Regions from separate parts of the Streptomyces sp. NBC_00028 genome, predicted to be linked through region 1. Evidence: riboswitches for the same ligand, from Rfam matches in the RefSeq annotation. Region 1 holds a riboswitch; each other region holds the start of a gene.
What was found. Region 1 has a riboswitch for cyclic di-AMP ahead of OG885_RS12690 (M23 family metallopeptidase). Riboswitches for the same ligand answer to the same signal wherever they lie in the genome.
Positions count from the first base shown of each region.

Region 2: another riboswitch for cyclic di-AMP. It lies ahead of OG885_RS06920 (peptidoglycan DD-metalloendopeptidase family protein); the one in region 1 lies ahead of OG885_RS12690 (M23 family metallopeptidase).
Region 3: another riboswitch for cyclic di-AMP. It lies ahead of OG885_RS26900 (transglycosylase family protein); the one in region 1 lies ahead of OG885_RS12690 (M23 family metallopeptidase).
Region 4: another riboswitch for cyclic di-AMP. It lies ahead of OG885_RS19110 (transglycosylase SLT domain-containing protein); the one in region 1 lies ahead of OG885_RS12690 (M23 family metallopeptidase).

Region 1 is NZ_CP108293.1:2,903,044-2,908,762, forward strand. It holds gene OG885_RS12675 (GNAT family N-acetyltransferase) at 1-292, opposite strand, end outside; gene OG885_RS12680 (HPr family phosphocarrier protein) at 491-772, shown strand; gene OG885_RS12685 (GntR family transcriptional regulator) at 910-1,605, opposite strand; gene OG885_RS12690 (M23 family metallopeptidase) at 1,814-2,578, opposite strand; cyclic di-AMP (ydaO/yuaA leader) riboswitch at 2,591-2,753, opposite strand; gene OG885_RS12695 (M16 family metallopeptidase) at 2,957-4,345, opposite strand; gene OG885_RS12700 (M16 family metallopeptidase) at 4,342-5,719, opposite strand, start outside.
Region 2 is NZ_CP108293.1:1,576,716-1,582,434, reverse strand. It holds gene OG885_RS06940 (helix-turn-helix domain-containing protein) at 1-59, shown strand, start outside; gene OG885_RS06935 (DUF6126 family protein) at 56-178, shown strand; gene OG885_RS06930 (tyrosine-protein phosphatase) at 183-980, opposite strand; gene OG885_RS06925 (alpha-galactosidase) at 1,159-3,237, shown strand; cyclic di-AMP (ydaO/yuaA leader) riboswitch at 3,534-3,713, shown strand; gene OG885_RS06920 (peptidoglycan DD-metalloendopeptidase family protein) at 3,718-4,668, shown strand; gene OG885_RS06915 (Tat pathway signal sequence domain protein) at 4,921-5,719, shown strand, end outside.
Region 3 is NZ_CP108293.1:5,978,219-5,983,937, reverse strand. It holds gene OG885_RS26920 (exopolyphosphatase) at 1-298, opposite strand, end outside; gene OG885_RS26915 (DUF501 domain-containing protein) at 399-923, opposite strand; gene OG885_RS26910 (septum formation initiator family protein) at 969-1,445, opposite strand; gene eno (phosphopyruvate hydratase) at 1,539-2,825, opposite strand; gene OG885_RS26900 (transglycosylase family protein) at 3,146-3,838, opposite strand; cyclic di-AMP (ydaO/yuaA leader) riboswitch at 3,842-4,009, opposite strand; gene OG885_RS26895 (transglycosylase family protein) at 4,204-5,160, opposite strand; gene OG885_RS26890 (cytochrome P450) at 5,352-5,719, opposite strand, start outside.
Region 4 is NZ_CP108293.1:4,304,623-4,310,341, reverse strand. It holds gene OG885_RS19115 (HAD family hydrolase) at 308-1,114, shown strand; gene OG885_RS19110 (transglycosylase SLT domain-containing protein) at 1,111-1,557, opposite strand; cyclic di-AMP (ydaO/yuaA leader) riboswitch at 1,563-1,742, opposite strand; gene OG885_RS19105 (CocE/NonD family hydrolase) at 1,949-3,943, opposite strand; gene OG885_RS19100 (peptide MFS transporter) at 3,960-5,462, opposite strand; gene OG885_RS19095 (polyprenyl synthetase family protein) at 5,670-5,719, shown strand, end outside.

The sequences.
Region 1 (5,719 bases):
TGCGGTCGTAGCGTACGGTGGCGATGAACTCGCCTCCGACCGTGGCGGCGAGTCCCACCCGGTCCACAAAGTCGTGGTGCGTGAAGCGGTGGACGTCCTTTGCGGACAGGCGCGGGTAGGGCGCGAAGAAGCGGTAGTACTTCGACTCGTCCGAGACCTGCTCGTAGAAGCTGACCAGGCGCTCGGCGTCATCAACGGTGATGGGGCGGATGCGCGCGGTGCCGCCGTCGCGCAGCACCACGTCGGCCTCCCAGTGGGAGGGGTACTCGTGCCGGTCCGACGAGGTCTGCATGGGCCCCAGAGTACGGCTCGCGTACGACAACGGCGCGAGGCAGTCTGTGGAGAGCGCGACAGGATCGCAAGAGGACGGAAGTCGGACCGAGGCCGCGGTCCGACGGCTCACCCCGGAGGGGACGAAGGTCCGCTCCGGAGACACTTCACGTGTGGGAAACTGGTCTAGACAACCCTGAACACCGAAGGGCAGCATCACATGGCTGAGCGCCGCGTCAACGTCGGCTGGGCCGAGGGCCTCCACGCCCGCCCCGCTTCCATCTTCGTCCGGGCCACCACGGCCTCCGGTATCCCCGTGACGATCGCCAAGGCCGACGGCAACCCCGTCAACGCGGCCTCCATGCTGGCGGTCCTGGGCCTGGGCGCCCAGGGCGGCGAGGAGATCGTCCTCGCCTCGGACGCCGAGGGCGCGGACGCCGCCCTCGACCGTCTGGCGAAGCTGGTCTCCGAGGGGCTCGAGGAGCTTCCCGAGACCGTCTGATTTATCGGGGCCGGTTGTATCACGGCACCACTGAAGGGCTCGTCCGAGTTTATCGGGCGAGCCCTTTCCAATTCCCTCGCACGGGCAGCAGGAATTCTCCCCCGCGAATTACTTCCTCTTTGTATACGGCCCTTGTGTTAATGCCGCAGGCTCGTCATGTTTACGGGAGGTTGCGAGTTCCTCACACGGTCGGGCCGATCTCCCGCGGCGCGGAATCGGAGCCGGTGCGCGGCGGTCGAGCGCTCGGTGTGCAGCGCGGTGACCGCACGCGCGCGTTCCCCGTCGCCGCGTGCCACGGCGTCGACGATGGCGCCGTGCTCGGCCCAGGACTCGGCGGGGTTGGCGGGCGCCTCCACGGTGTACATCCAGGAGATCTTGTGGCGCAGCTGGGTCAGCATCGAGGTCAGCGCGGGGCTGCCGGAGGCCTGCGCGAGCGTCTCGTGGAACCAGCCGCCCAGGGAGCGCAGATCCTCGCTGTTGCCCCGCCTGGCCCGCTCCTGCCCCAGCCTGACCAGGCCGCGCAGGACCTTGAGGTGCGCCTCGGTGCGGCGCTGGGCGGCCCGGGAGGCGCCCAGCGGCTCCAGGAGCATCCGCATCTCCAGCAGGTCGGCGGCCTCCTGTTCGGTCGGTTCCGCGACGCACGCGCCCGCGTGCCGCCGCGTCACCACGAAGCCCTCGGCCTCCAGCGTGCGCAGGGCCTCCCGGACGGGGACACGGGAGACGCCGTAGCGGCGGGCGAGGAGTTCCTCGGTGAGGCGGCTGCCGCGCTCGTGGACACCGGAGACGATGTCGTCCCTGATCGCGGTGCATACCGAGTGCGCCGGAATACGCATGACCGACCTCCGTCTTAATCCCCGTGAAACGTCGATGATTGACGTGTGTTCAGTGACTCTATTGCAAAGAGCGGGAATTTCCGATGGCGGACCGGAATCCATGGATATTTTTTGGACAGCCGGGTACCGAAAACGGCGAAACCCCGGCTCGGGTGAGCCGGGGTTCCGGGAGATCCTGCGATCCGTCGTCAGACGTTCACAGCGGGCGTCAGACGTTCACACCGTGCGAGCGCAGGTAGGCGACGGGGTCGATGTCCGAGCCGTACTCGGCGGTCGTCCTGGCCTCGAAGTGCAGGTGCGGGCCGGTGACGTTGCCGGTCGCGCCGGACAGGCCGATCTGCTGGCCCGGGGTGACCGTCTGGCCGACCGAGACCCCGATGGACGACAGATGGCCGTACTGGGTGTACGTGCCGTCGTTCATCTTGATCACGATGTTGTTGCCGTACGACCCGCCCCAGCCGGCCTCGACGACGGTGCCGGAGCCGACCGCGTGGACGGAGGTGCCGCTGGCGGCGTGGAAGTCGACCCCGGTGTGGCTGCCGGAGGACCAGACGGCGCCGCCGGCCTTGTAGCCGGTGGAGATGTACGAGCCCGAGATCGGGGCGACGAAGGAGTTGAGGCGCTTGCGCTCGGCGGCGGCGCGGGCGGCGCGCTCCTTGGCCTCGCGCTCCTTCTTGGCCTTGGCGGCGGCCTTCTTGCGCGCCAGCTCCTCGGCCTTCTTCTGGGCGGCCTCCTCGGCGGCCTGCTCCTGGGCCTCGGCCTGGGCGTCGATCTGGTCGGCGACCGAGTCGCCGATGGTGACGACCGGGATGAGTCCGGTCTGCTCGGCCGTGGGCTCCGCGGCGAGGGCCGGGGCGGCGAGGGTGCCGATGACGCCGGTGGTGGTGAGCGCCGCGATCCCGGCCGCGCGGGCGGTGGTGCGCTTCATCCGGCTCGGGGCACGGTGCTTCCCGGTGGGGCGCGTGAACGCCATGTAGTGGCTGGTCCTTTCCTTCCCTCTCGCCTACCGGGTTAGCTGACGGGTTCGGAGCAGGAAGGTCTCCTACGGACCCCCTCGCTGACGCGCGGGCGTCCGATTCACCCCAGGGACTGCATGGGTCCCCGGCTCCCCTGGCTCGCGCCGTACGGGGACTCGGCGATGACTGTCCGGTGCCGCGGGCGCGGCGCACTGCGTGACGAACAGCCCGGACGACGCTAAGGGGGGCCACTTTCAATCCCCAAACAGATCAGGCAGTTTGTAGCGCATCCCACAGGGCAAACAGGCAACCACCCTTCAATTCATTCCTTATTCGGACATTAAGGGGCCCTGGTGACGCTTCAGTCACCAGGGCCCCTTCACGCACGCGTGCTTCTACTCGGCCGACACCACGGTCACTTCACCGATGCCGAGGGCCTCCACGGGCTCCTTGATGGCCGCCGCGTCGCCGACCAGGATCGTCACCAGACGGTCCACCGGGAAGGCGTTGACGGCCGCCGCGGTGGCCTCGACGGTGCCGGTCGCGGCGAGTTGCCGGTACAGCGTCGCCTGGAAGTCGTCGGGCAGATACTGCTCGACCTGGTCGGCCAGCGTGCTCGCCACGGCCGCCGCGGTCTCGTACTTGAGCGGTGCCACCCCGACGAGGTTCTGCACGGCGACGTCGCGCTCGGCGTCGGTGAGTCCCTCCGCGGCGAGGGTGCGCAGCACCGTCCACAGGTCGTCGAGGGCGGGGCCGGTGTTCGGGGTGTCGACGGAACCGCTGATGGCCAGCATCGCGGCACCGGTGCCGTCCGGGGCGGACCTGAGGACCTGCCCGAACGAGCGCACGCCGTAGGTGTAGCCCTTCTCCTCGCGAAGGACGCGGTCCAGGCGGGAGGTGAGGGTGCCACCGAGGCAGTAGGTGCCGAGCACCTGCGCGGGCCACACGCGGTCGTGCCGGTCGGCGCCGATACGGCCGATCAGCAGCTGCGTCTGGACGGCGCCGGGGCGGTCCACGATGACGACCCGGCCGGTGTCGTCGGCGGTGATGGCCGGCACCGGGCGCGGCTCGGCCGCGGAGCCGGTCCACGAGCCGAGGGTGTCGCCGAGCAGCCCGTCCAGGTCGAGGTCGGTGAGGTCGCCGACGACTACGACGGTGCCGGTGGCGGGGCGGACGTGCTTCTCGTAGAAGGCGCGTACGGCCGCCGAGTCGATGTTCTGGACGGTCTCCTCGGTGCCCTGGCGGGGGCGGGACATGCGCAGGTCCGCCGGGAACAGGGTCCGGGAGAGCTCCTTGGCGGCCCGGCGCGAGGGGTTGGCCAGCTCGTGCGGGATCTCGTCCAGGCGGTTGGTGACCAGGCGCTCGACCTCGTCGTCCGCGAACGCGGGCGCCCTGAGGGCGTCGGCGAGCAGCCCGAGCGCCTTGGGCAGCCGGGAGACCGGGACTTCGAGGCTCAGCCGGACGCCGGGGTGGTCGGCGTGCGCGTCGAGGGTGGCGCCGCAGCGCTCCAGCTCGGCGGCGAACTCCTCGGCGGAGTGCTTGTCGGTGCCCTCGGAGAAGGCACGCGCCATGATCGTGGCGACGCCGTCCAGGCCCGCCGGTTCGGCGTCCAGGGGGGCGTCGAGGAGGACCTCGACGGCGACGACCTGCTGGCCGGGGCGGTGGCAGCGCAGCACGGTGAGGCCGTTGTGGAGCGTCCCGCGCGTGGGGGCCGGGAACGCCCAGGGCTTGGCCTCGCCCGCCTGGGGCTGGGGGTGGAACTCCATCGTGGCGAGCTCGGTCACTTGGCCGCCTCCTCGTTCTTGTCGCCGGCCTCGACGGTGGCCTCGGCCTCGGGGTCCTCGGGCGGGTCCGCGTCCTCGGCGGTCTCCCCGGAGACGGGTTCGTAGACGAGCACCGCGCGGTTGTCGGGGCGCAGGCGGGCCTTGGCGACCTCCTGGACCTCCGCCGCGGTCACCTCCAGGACGCGGTTGACCGCGGTGAGGGCGAGCTGTGGGTCGCCGAACAGGACCGCGTAACGGCACAGTTCGTCGGCGCGGCCCGCGACGGTGCCGAGCCGGTCCAGCCACTCGCGCTCCAACTGGGCCTGGGCGCGCTCCATTTCCTCGTCCGTGGGGCCCTCCGCGGCGAACCGCGCGAGCTCCTCGTCGATGGCCGTCTCGATGACCGGCACCTCGACGTCACCGGACGTCTTCACGTCCAGCCAGCCCAGGGAGGGCGCTCCGGCCAGCCGCAGCAGACCGAAGCCGGCTGCGACGGCCGTACGGTCGCGGCGGACGAGCCGGTTGTAGAGGCGGGAGGACTCGCCGCCGCCGAGGACGGTGAGGGCCAGGTCGGCCGCGTCGGCCTCGCGCGTGCCGTCGTGCGGCAGCCGGTAGGCGGCCATCAACGCGCGCGCGGGGACCTCCTCCTCGACGACCTCGCGCAGCTGCTCGCCGATGACCTCGGGCAGCGAGCCGTCGCGCGGGGCGGGCTTGCCGTCGTGGGACGCGATGGAGCCGAAGTACTTCTCGACCCAGGCGAGCGTCTGCTCGGGGTCGATGTCGCCGACGATCGACAGCACCGCGTTGCCCGGCGCGTAGTACGTCCGGAAGAACGCGCGGGCGTCGTCCAGGGTAGCCGCGTCCAGGTCGGCCATGGAGCCGATCGGGGTGTGGTGGTAGGGGTGGCCCTCGGGGTAGGCGAGGGCGGTGAGCTTCTCGAACGCCGTGCCGTAGGGGACGTTGTCGTAGCGCTGGCGGCGCTCGTTCTTGACGACGTCCCGCTGGTTCTCCATCGACTCGTCGTCGAGGGCGGCGAGCAGCGAGCCCATGCGGTCGGCCTCCAGCCAGAGCGCGAGCTCCAGCTGGTGGGCGGGCATGGTCTCGAAGTAGTTGGTGCGCTCGAAGCTGGTGGTGCCGTTGAGCGAACCGCCGGCGCCCTGGACGAGCTCGAAGTGGCCGTTGCCCTTGACCTGGCCCGAGCCCTGGAACATCAGATGCTCGAAGAGGTGAGCCAGACCGGTGCGCCCCTTGACCTCGTGGCGCGAGCCGACGTCGTACCAGAGGCACACCGCCGCGACCGGGGTCAGGTGGTCCTCGGAGAGCACCACGCGCAGCCCGTTGGCCAGGCGGTGCTCGGTCGCTGTCAGGCCCCCGGTGCCTGCCTGGTCTGTGGCC
Region 2 (5,719 bases), 1.3 Mb from region 1:
TGTTGCAGAGCCCCACGGCCACCCTGTGCCTGGGCCCCACCCCTGGAGAGATGCCATGACCGACATGGAGGAGAAGTTCCCGCGAGCCCTGTGGGTACGGCTGATCATCTACATCGCCGTCGGGCACGTGTTCGCGGCCTTCGTCTACCTGCTCTTCGAGGTGGGCGCCGGGCAGTGAAGGGTCAGTCGAGGAGGCGCTCGCGCAGCCGCTCGCGGATCTCCGGGGTGAGGCCGAGGCCATGCTCCAGGTAGGCGTCGACGCTGCCCCAGGTCTCCTCGATGGTCTCGAAGGCGGCCTCCAGATACTCGGCGCGCGCGTCGAAGAGCGGCGCGAGCAGCTCCATGACCTCGGGGGAGTAGGCGGCGGCCGAGCTGCTGCTGCGGTGCACCTTGTAGCGACGGTGCTTGGCGTTCGACTCCAGGTAGTCGGCGACGATCGCCTCCCGCTCCACGCCCAGCGCCAGCAGCGTCACCGCTATCGACAGGCCCGCGCGGTCCTTGCCCGCCGCGCAGTGCATCAGCGCGGGCACACTGTCCTCGGCGAGGGAGTGCAGCACACGCGCGTGCTCGGCGGTGCGCTCCTTCACGATCTTCCGGTACGAGGCGATCATCCGGTTCGCCGCCTTGTTGTCGCCGAGGATCTCGCGCAGCTGCTCGATCTCGCCGTCCCGGACCATCTTCCAGAACTCCGAGCCGTCGGCCGGGTCGCTCAGCGGCAGGTTGACATTGCGCACCCCCGCCAGCTCGACGTCGGGGCCCTCCAGCTTCTGGTCCGACGCGTTGCGGAAGTCGAAGATCGTGTGCAGCCCCAGGGAGTCCAGGAACGCCGCGTCCTCGTCGGTCGCGTGCGCCAGATGGCCGCTGCGGAACAGCACCCCGAACCGCACCCGTCGGCCGTCCTCGGTCGGCAGGCCGCCCACGTCACGGAAGTTGCGGACTCCGGTCAGCTCGGGCTCGGTCGACGGGATCTGCTGCGTCACGGGGGCTCCTCGCAGTCGGCCCCGTCGCCGCGGCTCGCCGACGGGCACGCTTCGACGATACGACATGGGTTCCTGGGGCAATGAGTTGTCCACAGGCGTTGCATCGAGGGCCCCCGGGCCTTGATGATGTTGGTACTTGAGTGCCACTGTTCGACCCTGTTCGCATCTGTGAGGTTCCATGCTGGAGATCGCCCCCAACGGCCGCACCTGGCTCCTGACCGGGCCCGCCAGCAGCTACGCCGTCCACCTCACCGAGGCCGACGAGCTGCTGCATCTGCACTGGGGGCCGGCGATCACGCTGGCCGACGCCGAGGCCCTCGCGGTCCGTCCGCTGCCCGACTACTGGCCCTTCGAGTCCCCGCTCGACGGGCGCGAGGAGTACCCGGTCGAGGGCGGCCCCCGCTTCGTCCGGCCCGCGCTGTCGGTGCGCACCGACGAACGCCGCGGCACCGAGTGGAGCTTCGAGACGTACGAGACCGACGCCGACGCCGATGAGCTGCGGCTGCGGTTCCGCGACGGCGGGCTCGTCGTCACGCTGCACTACCGGATGCGCGGCGACGTGGTGGAGCGCTGGACGACCCTGGAGAACCAGGGGCCGGACGCCCTGGAGCTGCTCCGCGCGGACTCCGCCACCTGGACCCTGCCCGACCGCGAGGACTGGCGGCTCTCCCAACTGCACGGCCGCTGGGCCGCCGAGTCCCGGCTCGTACGCTCCCCCCTCACCTACGGTGAGAAGGTCATCGGCAGCCGCCGCGGCCACACCGGTCACCAGCACCTGCCCTGGGTCGCCCTCGACTCCGACGCCACCGAGGAGCGCGGCGAGGTCTACGGCTGCGCCCTCGGCTGGTCCGGCTCCTGGCGGATCGCGGTGGCCCAGCTCCCCGACGCGCGCGTGCAGATCACCGGCGGTGCCGGACACGACGACTCGGGGCTGCTGCGGCTGACGGCGGGCGAGTCGTTCACCACGCCCGTCTTCGCCGGTCTGTGGAGCGAGGGCGGCTTCGGCGGCGCCAGTCGCGCGTGGCACGCCTACCAGCGGGCCTACGTCATCCCGGACGCGGAGCAGGACCGGCCGGTGCTGTTCAACTCCTGGGAGGCCACCGAGTTCGACATCTCCGAGGAGCAGCAGGAAGCCCTCGCGCGGCGGGCCGCGGCCATCGGCGTCGAGCTCTTCGTGGTCGACGACGGCTGGTTCGGCGCCCGCACCAGCGACCGCGCAGGACTCGGCGACTGGACGGTCAACCGCGACCGCTTCCCGGGCGGCCTGAAGCCCCTCGCCGACTCCGTGCACGCCCTCGGGATGCAGTTCGGCATCTGGGTCGAGCCCGAGATGGTCAACCCGGACAGCGACCTGTACCGGGCACACCCGGACTGGGCGCAGTTCCAGCCGGGACGAAAGCGGACGGAACTGCGCAACCAGCTCGTCCTCAACCTCGCGCGCGAGGACGTCCAGGAGTACCTCTGGGGACAGCTCGACGCCCTGCTGTCCAGCGCCCCGATCGACTATGTGAAGTGGGACTTCAACCGCTGCTTCACGGACGCGGGCTGGCCCGGTGAGTCCTACCCGCAGCGGCTCTGGGTCGACCATGTGCACGCCTTCTACGCCCTGTTGGACCGGCTGCGGGCCGCGCACCCCGGCGTCGCCTTCGAGTCCTGCTCGGGCGGCGGCGGCCGGATCGACCTCGGTGTGATGAGCCGCACGGACCAGGTGTGGACCTCCGACAACACCGACCCCCTCGACCGGCTCGCGATCCAGCACGGCTTCAGCCAGCTCCACCCCGCGCGCGCGATGGCGGCCTGGGTCACCGACAGCCCGAACGCCATGCTCAACGGCCGGGTCAGCTCGCTGCGCTTCCGCTTCGTCAGCGCCATGGCCGGTGTGCTCGGTGTCGGCGGCGACCTCACGCAGTGGACGGAGGAGGAGCTCGCCGAGGCCCGAGAGTGGGTGGAGCTCTACAAGGGCATCCGGCCGCTCGTGCAGCGCGGCGACCAGTACCGGCTGCGGGCTCCACAGGGCGGACTGAGCGCCGTGCAGTACGTCCTCGGGGACGAGACCGTCGTCCTCGCCTGGCTCCAGGCGCAGCACTACGGCGAACCCGTCCCGGTGCTGCGTCTGCGGGGCCTCGACCCGACGGCGTCGTATGAATGCCTCGAAACGGGCGAAATTCTCAGAGGGGCTGTATTGCAGCATCACGGGCTGCGAGTGGGATTGCGGGGCGATCTGGATGCGGCAGTTCTCCGACTGCGTCGCATCTGAGCTTTCTGTCCGAATTGGTGGCTTGAGCGGCCTTCATTCCAACTCGCTCTGGAATAAGGGAAGCTGTGCGAACGGCACGTGAGGAGCGTCATATCGGTGACCCTGTGTCGCCCGTCATGTTCACGTAATGCGCCTTCGAATGCTGGGGATTTCCCTTCCCGGAAGCGGTGCTGATGCACGGAGGGTGACCGGGAAATTCACAGCGGATCAAGAGGAATGCAATCGTCCTGGAACCCCTTACTTGTCCCTTTGCGTCTTCCTCGCTTACGTTCGCCACCAATCCGGACGGACGCCCAATCCTGCCGCCGCCCGGAATCCGCACAACTCACCCGTGAACGGCAGGAGCGGGGGACCCACAGGTACAACTGCCTGGACCGGTCTTCCGGAACAGGCTTGGGGTTAAGGCGCACCTCGGTGCGCCCGGGCATCTCCAGTCCGCACCCGACAGCTCACCTCGTAGGCGCCGGAGAGGAATTCGCCATGCCCGCCAAGGGTAAGCACCGTCGCCCGAAGGCCCAGCGCCTCACCCGCTCGATCGCCGTCGCCGGTACCGGTGGCGCCGCACTCGCCCTGCCTTTGATGGGCGCCGCCGGCGCCCACGCGGCCACCCCGCAGTCCGTCTCGCAGTCGGTTTCGGAAAAGGCCGCCCAGTCCCTTCCGGTCGCCGAGAAGGCGGCCACCGAGAAGGCCGCGCAGAAGAAGGGCGCCGCGAACACCGCGACCGTGCGCACCTATTCGGTGCGGGCGGGCGACTACCTCTCGAAGATCGCCGACGAGCAGAACGTCACCGGCGGCTGGAAGAAGCTGTACTCGGACAACCGCGAGGCCGTCGGATCCGACCCCTCGCTCATCCACCCGGGCCTGAAGCTCACGCTCGGCAAGAAGGCGGCGGCGAGCGCGGACAAGTCGGCGAGCGCGGAGAAGTCGGCGAGCACCGAGAAGTCCACGAGCACCGAGAAGTCCTCGTCCTCCTCGGACACGACGACCGCCACCCAGAGCAGTGAGTCGACCAGCACCGCCGGCGGCTACACGCTTCCCGTGGCCGGCGCCACCGTCGGCACCGCCTACCACACGGCGGGCAGCATGTGGTCCAGCGGCTACCACACGGGCACCGACTTCGTCGTCCCGACCGGCACCTCGCTGAAGGCCGTGGCCGCGGGCACCGTCGTCTCCGCCGGCTGGGGCGGCGCGTACGGCAACCAGGTCGTCATCAAGCTGGCCGACGGCTACTACGCGCAGTACGCCCACCTGTCCGCGCTCTCGGTCTCGTCCGGACAGACCGTCACCGAGGGCCAGCAGATCGGCCTCTCCGGCGCCACCGGCAACGTCACCGGACCGCACCTCCACTTCGAGATCCGCACCACGCCGGACTACGGCTCGGACGTGGACCCGGTCGCGTACCTCCGCTCGAAGGGTGTCGCCGTCGGCTGACGCTCTTTTGCGAGGGTGCCGCGTCGACTGACGCTCCCTCCCCCGATGCCACCGAAGGCCGGACCCCGATCCCCGGGTCCGGCCTTCGGTGTTGGGTCTTGCCGTTTCATGATCGCTTCATTGCGGTCTTGTGGCGCGGCTGTCCAAACCGTCGACAGGGAGGGGAGGGTGGGACCACAGTGATCTCCGAGGGATGCAAGCGCTTTCTACGCGCCTTCGCGTCCGCATACACACCCGCACCCGGAGGTCCCCGTGCCCGGCGTCGACCGACGCACCGTCATCAAGGGCGCCGCAGCCGCGGCCGCCGCGGCCCAGTTCTCCTGGGCCCTGTCCCGCACCGCCGCCGCGGCGGACGCCGACGACACCGAACTGTGCTGGCTGGAGGGCTCGGCCCCCGACGTCCACGCCGGTACCACCTGGGGCGTGCCGTGGGCGCGCGGGGCGTACCGGCCGGAGCAGCCGTTCCGGCTGACGACCGCCGCCGGTGCCGATGTCCCCGTCCAGAGCTGGGTCACCGGCTACTGGCCCGACGGCTCGGTGAAGTGGACGGCCCACGCCCTCGCGCCCGGCGCGCCGAAGGCCTCCGCCTACAAGCTCGCGGCGGGCACCCCCGCCGCACCGGAGCAGAAGGTCACGGTCACCCGCTCCGCGGGCCGCGTCGAGGTGTCCACCGGTGTGATCACGGCCGTGTTCGGCGCGAAGGGGTCCGACACCGTCGTACGGAGCGTGCGGCGGGGCTCCGCCGAGATCGCCCGGGACGGGAGACTGGTCGCCCTGCGGCAGGAGTCCGTACGGGACGGGGCGGACGTCTCCCGCTTCCTGGGCCGGGTCGAGAAGGTCGAGGTGGAGCAGGACGGTCCGGTCCGGGCCGTCGTCCGGGTCGAGGGCCGGCACCGGCACGGCGGCCGGAACTGGCTGCCGTTCGTCCTGCGATTCGCCTTCTTCGCGGGAGCCGAGTCCTTCCGGCTCGTCCACACCTTCGTCTGGGACGGCGAGCAGACGCCCGGTTCCGACGAGGGCGACTTCCTGCGCGGCCTCGGCGTGCGCTTCA
Region 3 (5,719 bases), 3.1 Mb from region 1:
CCAGCACCCCGCGCACGAAGTCGTCCCGGTTCTCGGCGTCCCGCGAGGCCGACGTGGCGACGAACCGCAGCCGCTCGGCGCCGAGTTCCTTGATGACCGCCGCGTACTCGCGGCACGCCGCGAACGTCCGCTCCAGCGCCTCCGGGGCGAGCCGCCCGGTCCGGTCGACGCCCTGCCCGAGCCGCACGATCGTCATACGGCGGTCCAGGTCGACGAGTTCACCGGTCGCGGGGTCCACGTCGGCGACGAGGAGGCGGATGGAGTTGGTACCGCAGTCGATGGCGGCGACGCGGGTCATGGGGCTTCCTCACTCTTTGACCCACCGAGACGGGTGGTGGGTGGGCGAAGGTCGGGGGTCCAGGGGGCGGAGCCCCCTGGTACGGCAGCGGAACGCAGGGTCACAGGTCAGCGGGCGGCACCACACACGCCCCCTTGCTCCACCACTCCGGCAGCATCGCAAGGGCCTCGTCGCCGAGCGGGTTCACGCCGGGGCCCGCGGCCAAGGAGTGCGCCACCAGTACATGCAGGCACTTCACCCGGTCCGGCATGCCTCCCGCGCTCGGGAAGCCCTTGAGCTCCTCGATCTCGTCACGCCGCCGGACATAGTCCTCGTGCGCGGCGCGATACGCCGCGGCGAGCTCGGGGTCGGCCGCCAGCCGCTCCGTCATCTCCTTCATCACGCCGTTCGCCTCCAGCGTCCCGATCGCCGAGTTCGCCTTCGGGCACGTCAGGTAGTACAGCGTCGGGAAGGGCGTGCCGTCGGGCAGACGCGGGGCCGTCTCCACCACGTCCGGCTGCCCGCAGGGGCACCGGTGCGCGATGGCGCGCAGCCCGCGCGGCGGACGCCCGAGCTGCTGCTTGAAGGCCTCGACGTCGGCGTCGGTCGGCTCGGTGCGCGGGGTGGTGGGCGGAGGCGTTTCCATGCCTGTCTTTCTCTGGTTCAGCTTCACTGGTCGAAGACGTCGGATTCACTGGTCGGAGGCGTCGGACTTGTCGACCCCGTCCCAGACGTTCGAGTACCAGGGACGGTCCGCCGCCCCCAGCTCGGCGCGCGACTGCTCGGCCGCGCCCGGGTCGACGACGACGAACCCCGTCTCCCCCGGCATCACATAGTGCAGCCGCTGCCGGATCTGCTGCTCGGCGTACGCGTCGTCCTGCCACCGCGCCTTGAGGTCGCGCAGCTGCTCGACGCGCTGCCGGGCCTGCTCCTGCTGCCGCTGCAGATCGGAGATCTCGGCGCGCTGGGAGACGTACTGCCTTATCGGGTAGGCGAGCGCGACGACGAGCGAGCACAGGACGAGGGCGAGCAGCGCCGCGCGGCCGGTGAGCCGGGAGCGGCGGGCCTGGCGTTTGGTCTGGGAGCGGTAGACCCGGGCCGCGGTCTGCTCGCCGAGCAGCCGGATCCGGGTCGCGGTGGAGAAACGATCCCGGTCCTTGACGGCCATCTCTCACTCCCGTTCACCCACGCGCGTACGTCCCCGCACACGGTACGGGACCGAGTACGGGGACGTACGTACGACGCTGTCCTTGAGGGGGTGTCAGCCCTTGAAGCGCGGGAACGCGCTACGGCCGGCGTACACCGCGGCGTCGTCGAGGATCTCCTCGATGCGCAGCAGCTGGTTGTACTTGGCGACGCGGTCCGAGCGGGCCGGGGCGCCGGTCTTGATCTGGCCGCAGTTCACCGCGACGGCGAGGTCGGCGATGGTGACGTCCTCGGTCTCGCCGGAGCGGTGGGACATCATGCACTTGAAGCCGTTGCGCTGGGCCATCTCGACGGCGTCCAGGGTCTCGGTCAGCGAACCGATCTGGTTGACCTTGACGAGCAGGGCGTTGGCGGAGCCCTCCTCGATGCCGCGGGCCAGGCGCTCCGGGTTGGTGACGAAGAGGTCGTCGCCGACGATCTGGACCTTGTCGCCCAGCTTCTCGGTGATGACGTTCCAGCCGGCCCAGTCGTCCTCGAACAGCGGGTCCTCGATGGAGACGAGCGGGTACGCCGCCACGAGCTCCTCGTAGTACTCCGTCATCTCGGCGGCCGAGCGGGACTTGCCCTCGAACTCGTACTTGCCGTCCTTGTAGAACTCGGACGCGGCGACGTCGAGCGCGAGCGCGATCTGCTCACCGGGGATGTAACCGGCCTGCTTGATGGCCTCGACGATGAGGTCGAGGGCGGCGCGGTTGGACTCCAGGTTCGGGGCGAAGCCGCCCTCGTCGCCGAGGCCGGTGGACAGGCCCTTGGTCTTCAGCACCTTCTTGAGGGTGTGGTAGACCTCGGCGCCCCAGCGCAGCGCCTCGGAGAAGGACTCCGCGCCGATCGGGGCGATCATGAACTCCTGGATGTCCACGTTGGAGTCGGCGTGCGAGCCGCCGTTCAGGATGTTCATCATCGGCACCGGCAGCAGGTGCGCGTTCGGGCCGCCCAGGTAGCGGAAGAGCGGGAGGTCGCTGGCCTCGGAGGCGGCGTGGGCGACGGCGAGGGAGACGCCGAGGATGGCGTTGGCGCCGAGGGAGCCCTTGTTGTCGGTGGCGTCCAGGTCGAACATGGCCTGGTCGATCAGGCGCTGCTCGGTGGCGTCGTAGCCGACCAGCTCGGGGCCGATCTGCTCGATGACGGCGAGGACGGCCTTCTCGACACCCTTGCCCATGTAGCGGTTCGGGTCACCGTCGCGAAGCTCGATGGCCTCGAAGGCGCCCGTGGAGGCGCCGGAGGGGACGGCGGCACGACCCGTGCTGCCGTCGTCGAGGCCGACCTCGACCTCGACCGTGGGGTTGCCTCGGGAGTCCAGGATTTCCCGGGCTACGACGACGTCGATGGACGGCACGAGCATCTCCTTCTTGGGATGTGACGCGGCTACGGCACTGCCGCAGCGGCTCTGCGAGACGAGCCTAACCGGCTCCGGGCGATCGGCCACCGCGTGGACCGCCCCCTGGACAGAACCGAGAGTAAATTGTTTCCGAACGGAACAAAGAGACTCGGGTACGAGGGCGTAAAACACCCGGGCGTGAAAAACCCCGCTCCGGTGCGTACGGGGGAACACGCACCGGAGCGGGGAGCCCGTGGGGGACGGGGGTGACCCTCACGAGGCCTTCAGTATGAGGACCACGGATGTGAGGGCGCTGTGGTTCAGCTGGGCGTTGCCCGGCTGCCCTACTTGAGGTGCAGCTGCTGGCCCGGGTAGATGAAGTCGGCGTCGCTGATGATGTCCTTGTTCAGCTTGAACAGCTTCTGCCAGCCGCCCTTGACGTCGTGCTTCTCGGCGATGGAGCTGAGGGTGTCACCCTTGACGACCTTGTACTCGCCGTCGCCCTTCTTGACCTTCTTGCCGGTCGGGGTGGTGACGGTCTTCTTGGCGGTCGTGCGCTCCGAGGAACGGGACGTCGACTGCTCGGAGGAGCGGGTGCTGGTGCTGCTGTCGCTCGACGAGCTGGAGGAGCCGGAGGAGGACGAGCTGCCGCCGCCGGTGTAGGTGGCGCCGGACAGGCCCACACCACAGGTCGGCCAGGCGCCCTTGCCCTGGGCGGCGAGGACCTTCTCGGCTATCTCGATCTGCTGCGACTTGGAGGCCTGGTCGGCGGTGGAGGCGTACGCCGTGCCGCCGTACGCGGCCCAGGTCGAGGCGGAGAACTGCAGACCGCCGTAGTAGCCGTTGCCGGTGTTGATGGACCAGTTGCCGCCCGACTCGCACTGGGCGACGGCGTCCCACTCGGAGGCGGTGGCGGCGGAGGCGTTGCCGGCCGCCATCAGCGGGGCGGCGATGGCGACACCGGTGACGCCGGCGAGCGCGGCGACGCGGGTGGCCTTGGACGGACGACGGTGCTTGCCCTTGCCGGAAAACAGCATGGTGGATCCCCTCACCGACGCCTGCGAGGTGAGCTGTCGGGTTCGGGCCGGTTGAGTTGCCCGGCCGCGCATCTCCCGATGCGCGGCTTCACCCCAAGCCGGTCCAGCGTGAACTGCTGGGCCCGGCACTTACCTTGGGTCCCCCGCTCCTGCCTACGGCGCTTGACGCGACGACTGTTCCCGTACGGCCGCTGGCAGGATTCGGCGTTGCGGCAGCCGGGGCTCGTGGTGACGAGCGGTGTTGACCGTAGCCACGGAATCCGGGGAATTTCAAAGACGATCAGGGCTTCTGAGACTCATCCCACACTTTCGCCAAACCGGACATTCGGCGCGAAGCATGACGTGAACTCCCGCCGGTTTTCGCCCTATTCAGACCCGACTACGAGGGTCTGACCGGGCATGATGGCGCTCGGGTCGGTGCCGATGACCTTCTTGTTCACGGCGTAGAGCCGACGCCATCCGCCGTCGAGCCCAAGGGAGTCGGCGATGGAGGCGAGCGTGTCGCCCTCGCGGACGGTGTACGCCTTCTCGGCGGCGCTCGCGCCACGGTGCCGACCGGTACCGGCGCCGTCTTCGCTGTCGGCACCGAGAGCGCCGATGTCGACGAGGCTCGAAGAACCGCCCTCCTGCCACGAGTTGTCCGATTCGACCTCATTGGCCGGAACTGTGGGCGAGCTGTCGGGCGACTGTGAATCGGCGGGATCAGAGTCGGACGTGTCCGACTTGGAAGACTTGTCCGGCGAGGCGGAGGGCGAGGCGGAGGCATCACCGGAGGCACTGCCGGACGCGTCGCCGGAGGCATCGGTGGAGGCGTCGCCCGACGAGTCGGACTCCGAGGAGTTGGACAACCCGGACGATTCCGACCCCGAGCCGGACGCATCGGACGCGGAGCCGGCCCCGTCGGACGAGTCGCTCCCGACACCCGTGTCGACATCGGCCGAGCCGGAGTCCTTGCTCAGCCCGTTGAGCAGCCCGCAGGCGCCCCAGACGCCGACACCCTGGTCCGCGAGGACCTTCTCGGCGACGGCTATCTGCTGGTTGCGGCTGGCCAGGTCGGCGGTCGGGGCGTAGTCGAGGCCGCCGTACTTCTCCCAGTTCTCCTGGGAGAGGCTGAGCCCGCCGTAGGTACCGTCACCGTTGTTCTGACTCCAGGAGCCGTCGGTCTCGCACTTGGCGACCTTGTCCCAGGTGCTCCCGTCGGCCGCGTTCGCGGCGGTGGCGGCGAGCAGCGGGATCGCGATGGCGGAGCCGGTCACTCCGGCCGCGACGAGAAGCGCCGGAGCTTGGCGGGGGCGACGGTGACGACCGTTCCCGGTGAGCATGCGGGGACCTTTCGGAGACAGCGGTGACCGGCGTGGCGGGTGGTGCTGGTCGCCACGCTGGTTGGTGAACGTATCGGCAGACGATCACTTGTCACAAGTTAATGCCGCGCAGATCACGTGAAGATCACAGAGATGAGGGCGTGTCACGTTTACAACGACCTGCACTGATGGCCGAGTTGGCGCGAACCCTGCTACGAGGTCGGCGTGAACTCGACAGGCAACGTCCGCAGCCCACGCATGATGAGGCCGCCACGCCATCTCAAATCGGCTGAATCCACCGCGAGTCGAAGGTCGGGGAGCCGGGTGAGCAGGGTGGCGAGCGCGGTCTGACCCTCCAGTCGGGCGAGCGGTGCGCCGAGGCAGTAGTGGATGCCGTGGCCATAGCCGAGGTGCTGGTTGTCACGGCGGGACAGGTCGAGGGTGTCGGGGTCCGCGAACCGTGCGGGGTCCCGGTCGGCGGCGGCGAGCACGACGAGCACGGGATCGCCGGCGGCGATGTCCTGCCCTCCGACGGTGAGCGGCTGAGTGGCGAAGCGCCACGTGGCGAGCTCCACCGGGC
Region 4 (5,719 bases), 1.4 Mb from region 1:
CACATACTTCAGAGAGGGGGGACACCCGCGAGCAACAGTAGGAAACCCGACAGACCCTTCCTTGACAAGAGGGTGAAATGCTTCGTTCTCTGTGCACGCTCACAGAAACTCACGGACGCTCACGGATCCGTGGCCACGTCCCGCGGCCTCAACGGGACGCGGGCCGGCTCTCCGAGGACCCCAACTCCCCTGTCGTGGTGCGGGATTCCACTGGGGCGCCAACCGGAGCCGACGTCAACGGATGTGAAAGGTGCGGCCGTCCGGTTCGCGTCGAGTCGGCGGGGGATTCCATCCGTATTCTCTGATCATGGCCGCACCCACCGCATATTCACTCGTCGCCACTGACCTGGACGGAACCCTCCTCCGGGGCGACGACACGCTCTCCGACCGCTCGCTCGCCGCGCTCGCGCGGGTGGCGGCGGCCGGGGCCCGGCATCTGGTGGTGACCGGCCGACCGGCCCCCAGAGTGCGGCCGCTCCTCGACGACCTCGGCAGCACCGGCCTCGCGGTGTGCGGGCAGGGCGCGCAGGTCTACGACGCCGGCGCGGACCGTCTGCTGTGGTCGGTCACCCTGGACCGGGAGCTGGCCGAGACCGCGCTCGGCAAGATCGAGGCCGAGGTGGGGCAGGTGTACGCCGCCGTCGACCAGGACGGGGTCGACGGGCTCACGCTCATCGAGCCGGGCTATCTGATGCCGCACCCGACCCTGCCCGCCGTGCGGGTGGGCCGCCGCGACGACCTGTGGTGCGAGCCGATCAGCAAGGTGCTGCTGCGCCACCCCGCCCTGTCGGACGACGAGTTGGCGGCGACCGCGCGCGGAGTCGTCGGTTCCCTCGCGACGGTGACGATGTCCGGCCCCGGCACCGTCGAACTCCAGCCATGCGGCATCACCAAGGCGACGGGCCTCGCGCTGGCCGCCGAGTACCTCGGCCTCGGCCCGCGGGACACCCTCGCCTTCGGCGACATGCCCAACGACATCCCCATGTTCGACTGGGCGGCCCATGGTGTCGCGATGGCCAACGCCCACCCCGAACTCAAGGCGGTGGCCGACGAGGTGACCCTGTCGAACGAGGACGACGGCATCGCCGTCGTCCTCGAACGGCTGTACTTCTAGTAGGCGCCCCAGACGTTGTCGATCGACCCGTACCGCTGCGCCGCGTAGTTGCAGGCCGCGGTGATGTTCGCGACCGGGTCGTAGGAGTTCCACGAGGTGCCGGCCACGTGGTACGCGTTGAAGGTCGGGTCGATCACCTGGAGCAGGCCCTTGGAGGGCGTGCCCGCGATCGCATTGGAGTCCCAGTTGTTGATGGCGTACGGGTTGCCCGAGGACTCACGGATGACGTTGCGGTAGATGCCGTCGTAGCTGCCGGGGATCCCGTTCTGGGCCATGACCTGGAGCGAGGCGCGGATCCAGCCGTCGAGGGTGTCGGAGTAGCCGAGCGAGGTGGCGGTGACCGTGGTCGTGGTGGCCGCGGACGCGGTGGTCGCGCCGACGACGGGGAAGGCGAGTGCGGCGACGGCGGCACCGGTGACGGCGAGCTTGCGGGACAGACGCATGACGAAGTTCCTCTCCGGCGCCTGCGAGGTGAGCTGTCGGGTTCGGGCGGGAGCTGCCCGGCCATGCCGAAGTAGGCATGACTTCACCCCAAGCCGTACCGGAATGTCCGAAGACGTCCGGTCCGGCGACTTACCTGGTTCCCCCGCTCCTGCCGTGAAGTTCTCTGTGTGAGCGGTCTACGGGTGGCGGCAGGATTAGGCGTCCACCCGGGCCGGGAACGTATGCGACTGCACATGTCCGAAACAAGTACCGGATTCACAGATCGCACCTGTTGACCTTGGTGCGTGGATTGTGAGGCCCGGAATTACGGGGATTCGGGGCGTGGAAGCGTGAGGCATGTCACCGCCGAGCACGAGAACGGCAAATCGGGCAATCGCGCCCAACTGGCGTTTAACCGGCGGTCCGTGGAATCCGCTTCTCCCAGGTCCGATGGAAGACCACCTCGTCGCCCTCGGTGCAGATCACCTCGTTGGAGGTCAGGAACACAGCCGCCTCACAGGTGATCTCCGAGCGGGTCCGGACGGTCGTGTCCCAGCCCAGCTCCGGCCGGTGCAGCCGGATCGACCACTCCGAGCGGGCACGGGCCGACAGGGGGTCCGTCTCGTCGACCGTGTACGTCTCCAGCGCGTCCTCGGTGAACTCCAGGCCGTCGGGATAGACCCGGGTGCCGCCGTACCGCGGATCGACCTCAAGGCACCACTCGCCCTTGGCGACATCCCGGACGACCAGCCGCTCGGGGCGGGGTTCGTCGAGGGTGGCCGGGAAGTTGACGCCCAGGGGTGCGGACTGTTCGGGGTCCTCGAAGCCGATGTCGGCTGCCAAGTCATGGGTCCTGACCGGCAGTTCGAGGAAACTGCCCGCCGGGTCCAGCGTGAAGCCGGCCTCCGACTCGGGCTGCGGCCAGATCCACGGCCAGTAGGCGGAGGAGACCGCGAGCCGGATGCGATGACCCGGCGGGAAGACATGCCCGATGCCGTTCAGCTCGAAGACGACCTCCCCGGTCGCCCCCGGCTCCCACGGCACCGCCCGGTCCCGCCCGAGCCGCGCCGACAGATTCAGCACGCCCCGGGTGACCAGCGTCGACGCGCCGTCCGGCGCCACATCGCACAACCGTGCGATCACCTGCCCGCGCGGCACCTCGCACGTCACCCGCAACCGCACCCGGGGCCGCCCCAGCACCCAGGTCTCCTCACCCACCGCGAACTCGAAACAGGCCGAACGGGCGTCCTCCTCCCGCTGGTCCGGCGGCAGATCGGCATCGTTCCCGAACGGGAAGAAGCGCCCGGCGTCCACCCCCGTGTGCTGCGGGGAGCGGACGAGGACGGGGGCGCCCTGGAGGCCGTACGAGATGGTCGTGACGTGCGGGGAGGGCCAGGCCGGCTCACCGACCCAGCGGCCCGGGAGGGTGTCGTAGGCCGTGGCGGGGCGGTGCGAGTCGCTGACGTAGGCCCGCAGGAGGGGCTCGCGCATGACGCCGGTGTCGACGCCCTTCAGGTGCTGGTCCCACCAGCGCAGGGTCTCCTGGAGGAAGCCGATCGCCGGGCCCGGCGGCAGCCCGCGGTCCGGGTACTGGTGGGACCAGGGACCGACGATCCCGCGGACCCGGTCCGGCGGCAGATGCTCGACCAGACGGAGGACCGTGTCGCGGTACGGGTCGTGCCAGCCGCCCACCGCCAGGACCGCCGCGTCGATCGCGCCGTAGTCCTCGCAGACGCTGCCGTGGCGCCAGTAGGCGTCGCGGGTCTGGTGGTCCAGCCAGGTGTGGATGAACGGGTCGACGTGCTCCAGGCGTTCGAGCCACAGGTCCCGCCAGCCCGGGCCCGCGTACCGCGGATCGGGTGGCCGGGAGACGAAGGCCAGCATGGTCGCGGCCCAGGCGTGCATGTCGACGGCGAGGACGGAACCTCCCATGTAGTGCACGTCGTTGTCATAGCGGTCGTCGGTGGAGCAGACCGTGACGACCGCCTTGAGCGGCTCGGGCGCGAGGGCCGCGATCTGGAGTGAGTTGAAGCCGCCCCAGGAGATGCCGAACATACCCACCCGGCCGTCGCACCAGGGCTGCGCCGCCAGCCAGTTGACCACTTCGACCCCGTCGGCCAGCTCGGTCGCCGAGTACTCGTCCGTCGGCAGCCCCTCGCTGTTGCCGTGCCCGCGGACGTCGACGCGCACGGAGGCGTACCCGTGGCCCGCGTACCAGGGGTGGCGCTGGAAGTCGCGGGGCGCGGTCCAGTCGGTGAGCCGGTACGGCAGGTATTCGAGCAGAGCGGGTACCGGTTCTTCGGTGAGCGGTCGCCACACGCGCGCGTACAGCCGCGTCCCGTCCGGAAGCGGGATGCGGAGGTCCTCGTGGGCCGTCTCGTAGGGGAAGGACGTACGGATGTGCAGGCTCATCGCTGTGACCTCAGTGGACGGGGTGCATGGTGCGGCGCAGCCAGGGCGCGGCGGCCATCACCGCGAGACCCGCGGCCACCGCGATCGCGCCGTTGACGCCGAAGTAGGCCGGGTGGGAGACGTCGTCGTAGAGCTTCACCGTCTGCGCCTGGATGCCGTTGGCGAGGGCGAGGGAGAGGAACCAGAGGGACATGGTCTGGCTGGAGAAGGCGGCCGGGGCCAGCTTGGTGGTGGCCGACATGCCGGAGGTCTCCAGGAGCACGTCGCCGAGGCCCAGGAGCAGATAGGAGCCGACGATCCACCAGACGGACATCAGATAGTCGTCGCCGCTGTGCCCGCTCGTCGGCACGACCATGAGCAGGAACGACAGACCGCCGAGTACGACCCCGATGGCGATCTTGTTGGAGGCGTGCGGCTGGCCGCGGCCCATCCGCACCCACAGCGCGGCCACGACGGGCGCGAGCCCGACCTCGAAGGCGCCCAGCGCGGAGGCGTACCAGCTGGCCGGGAAGTCGAAGCCGAGGATCGTCGTCTCGGCGTTCGTCGAGGCCAGCAGCATCATTGTCGAGTAGGCCTGGAAGAGGATGAAGTTGAAGACCGTCGAGGCGAGGAAGAGCACGATGTACGGCTTGAGGCGGCCGCGTTCCTCGGCGGTCACCCGGGGGCTCGTGAACATCACCGTGAAGTAGACGACCGGCGCGATCACCGAGACCAGCGTGAGCAGGTCGACGAACCGGTCCATGGTCAGCCAGCCGGCCAGCGCGAGCGCGGTGGCGACCAGGCCCACGACCACGACACCCAGCACGATCAGCCCCACCGCCCGCCGCATCGGGCCCCGCGCCAGCGCGAACTCCGCGGCGTGTCTGCGCCCGGCCAGGTGACGGCGCCCGGCGACGTACTGGACGAGCCCGAAGGTCATGCCGATCGCGGCGGCCGAGAAACCCCAGTGCCAGCCCTTGTGGTCGCCCAGCCAGCCGGTGATCAGGGGGCCCGCGAAGGCGCCGATGTTGATCGCCATGTAGTACAGCGCGAACCCGGCGTCCCGCCGCTCGTCGTCGGTCCGGTAGAGCTTGCCGACCATGGTGGCCACGTTGGGCTTGAGCAGCCCGGTGCCGGCGCTGATCAGCCCGAGGCCCACCCAGGTCATGGTCGCGGTCGGCACGGCCATGGAGTAGTGCCCGCAGGCGATCAGGATGCCGCCCCACAGCACCGCTCGGTACGAGCCGAGCATGCGGTCGGCGAGCCAGCCGCCGGCGACGGAGACGAGGTAGACGAGGGTGCCGTAGGCAGCGGAGACGGAGGCGGCGGTTCCGGCCGACATGCCCATGCCCTCGTTCGCCACCGAGTCGGCGAAGTACAGGACGAGGATGGCCTGCATGCCCAGGAACGAGAAGCGCTCCCAGACCTCCAGACCGGAGAGGGTGAGCAGGCCTTTCGGCTGGCCGAAGAAGGCGGTGTCGTCCTCGGGGGGTGGCTGACTTCCGGGCTCTACGTCGACACTGGTTCCAGACACACTCCACTACTTCCGCTTAAGTCGATAGATATCCGTTCTTTTCAGGTGATCAGAAACATACCGGCCGTGATCCGATACCGCCCGCGCTGCACGGGTGGGGGGCGACGGTGATCGAAAGGTGACCGGATACGCTGACTTGAGTGAAGGCAGCGACCTATCGACAAACCGCGTAAGCGCCAGTAGACACCAGCAGACAGGAGACCCCTCGTGACCGTCGTCGGGCCGTTCGGGCTGAGCGTGCGGGACCAGGCTCTCGA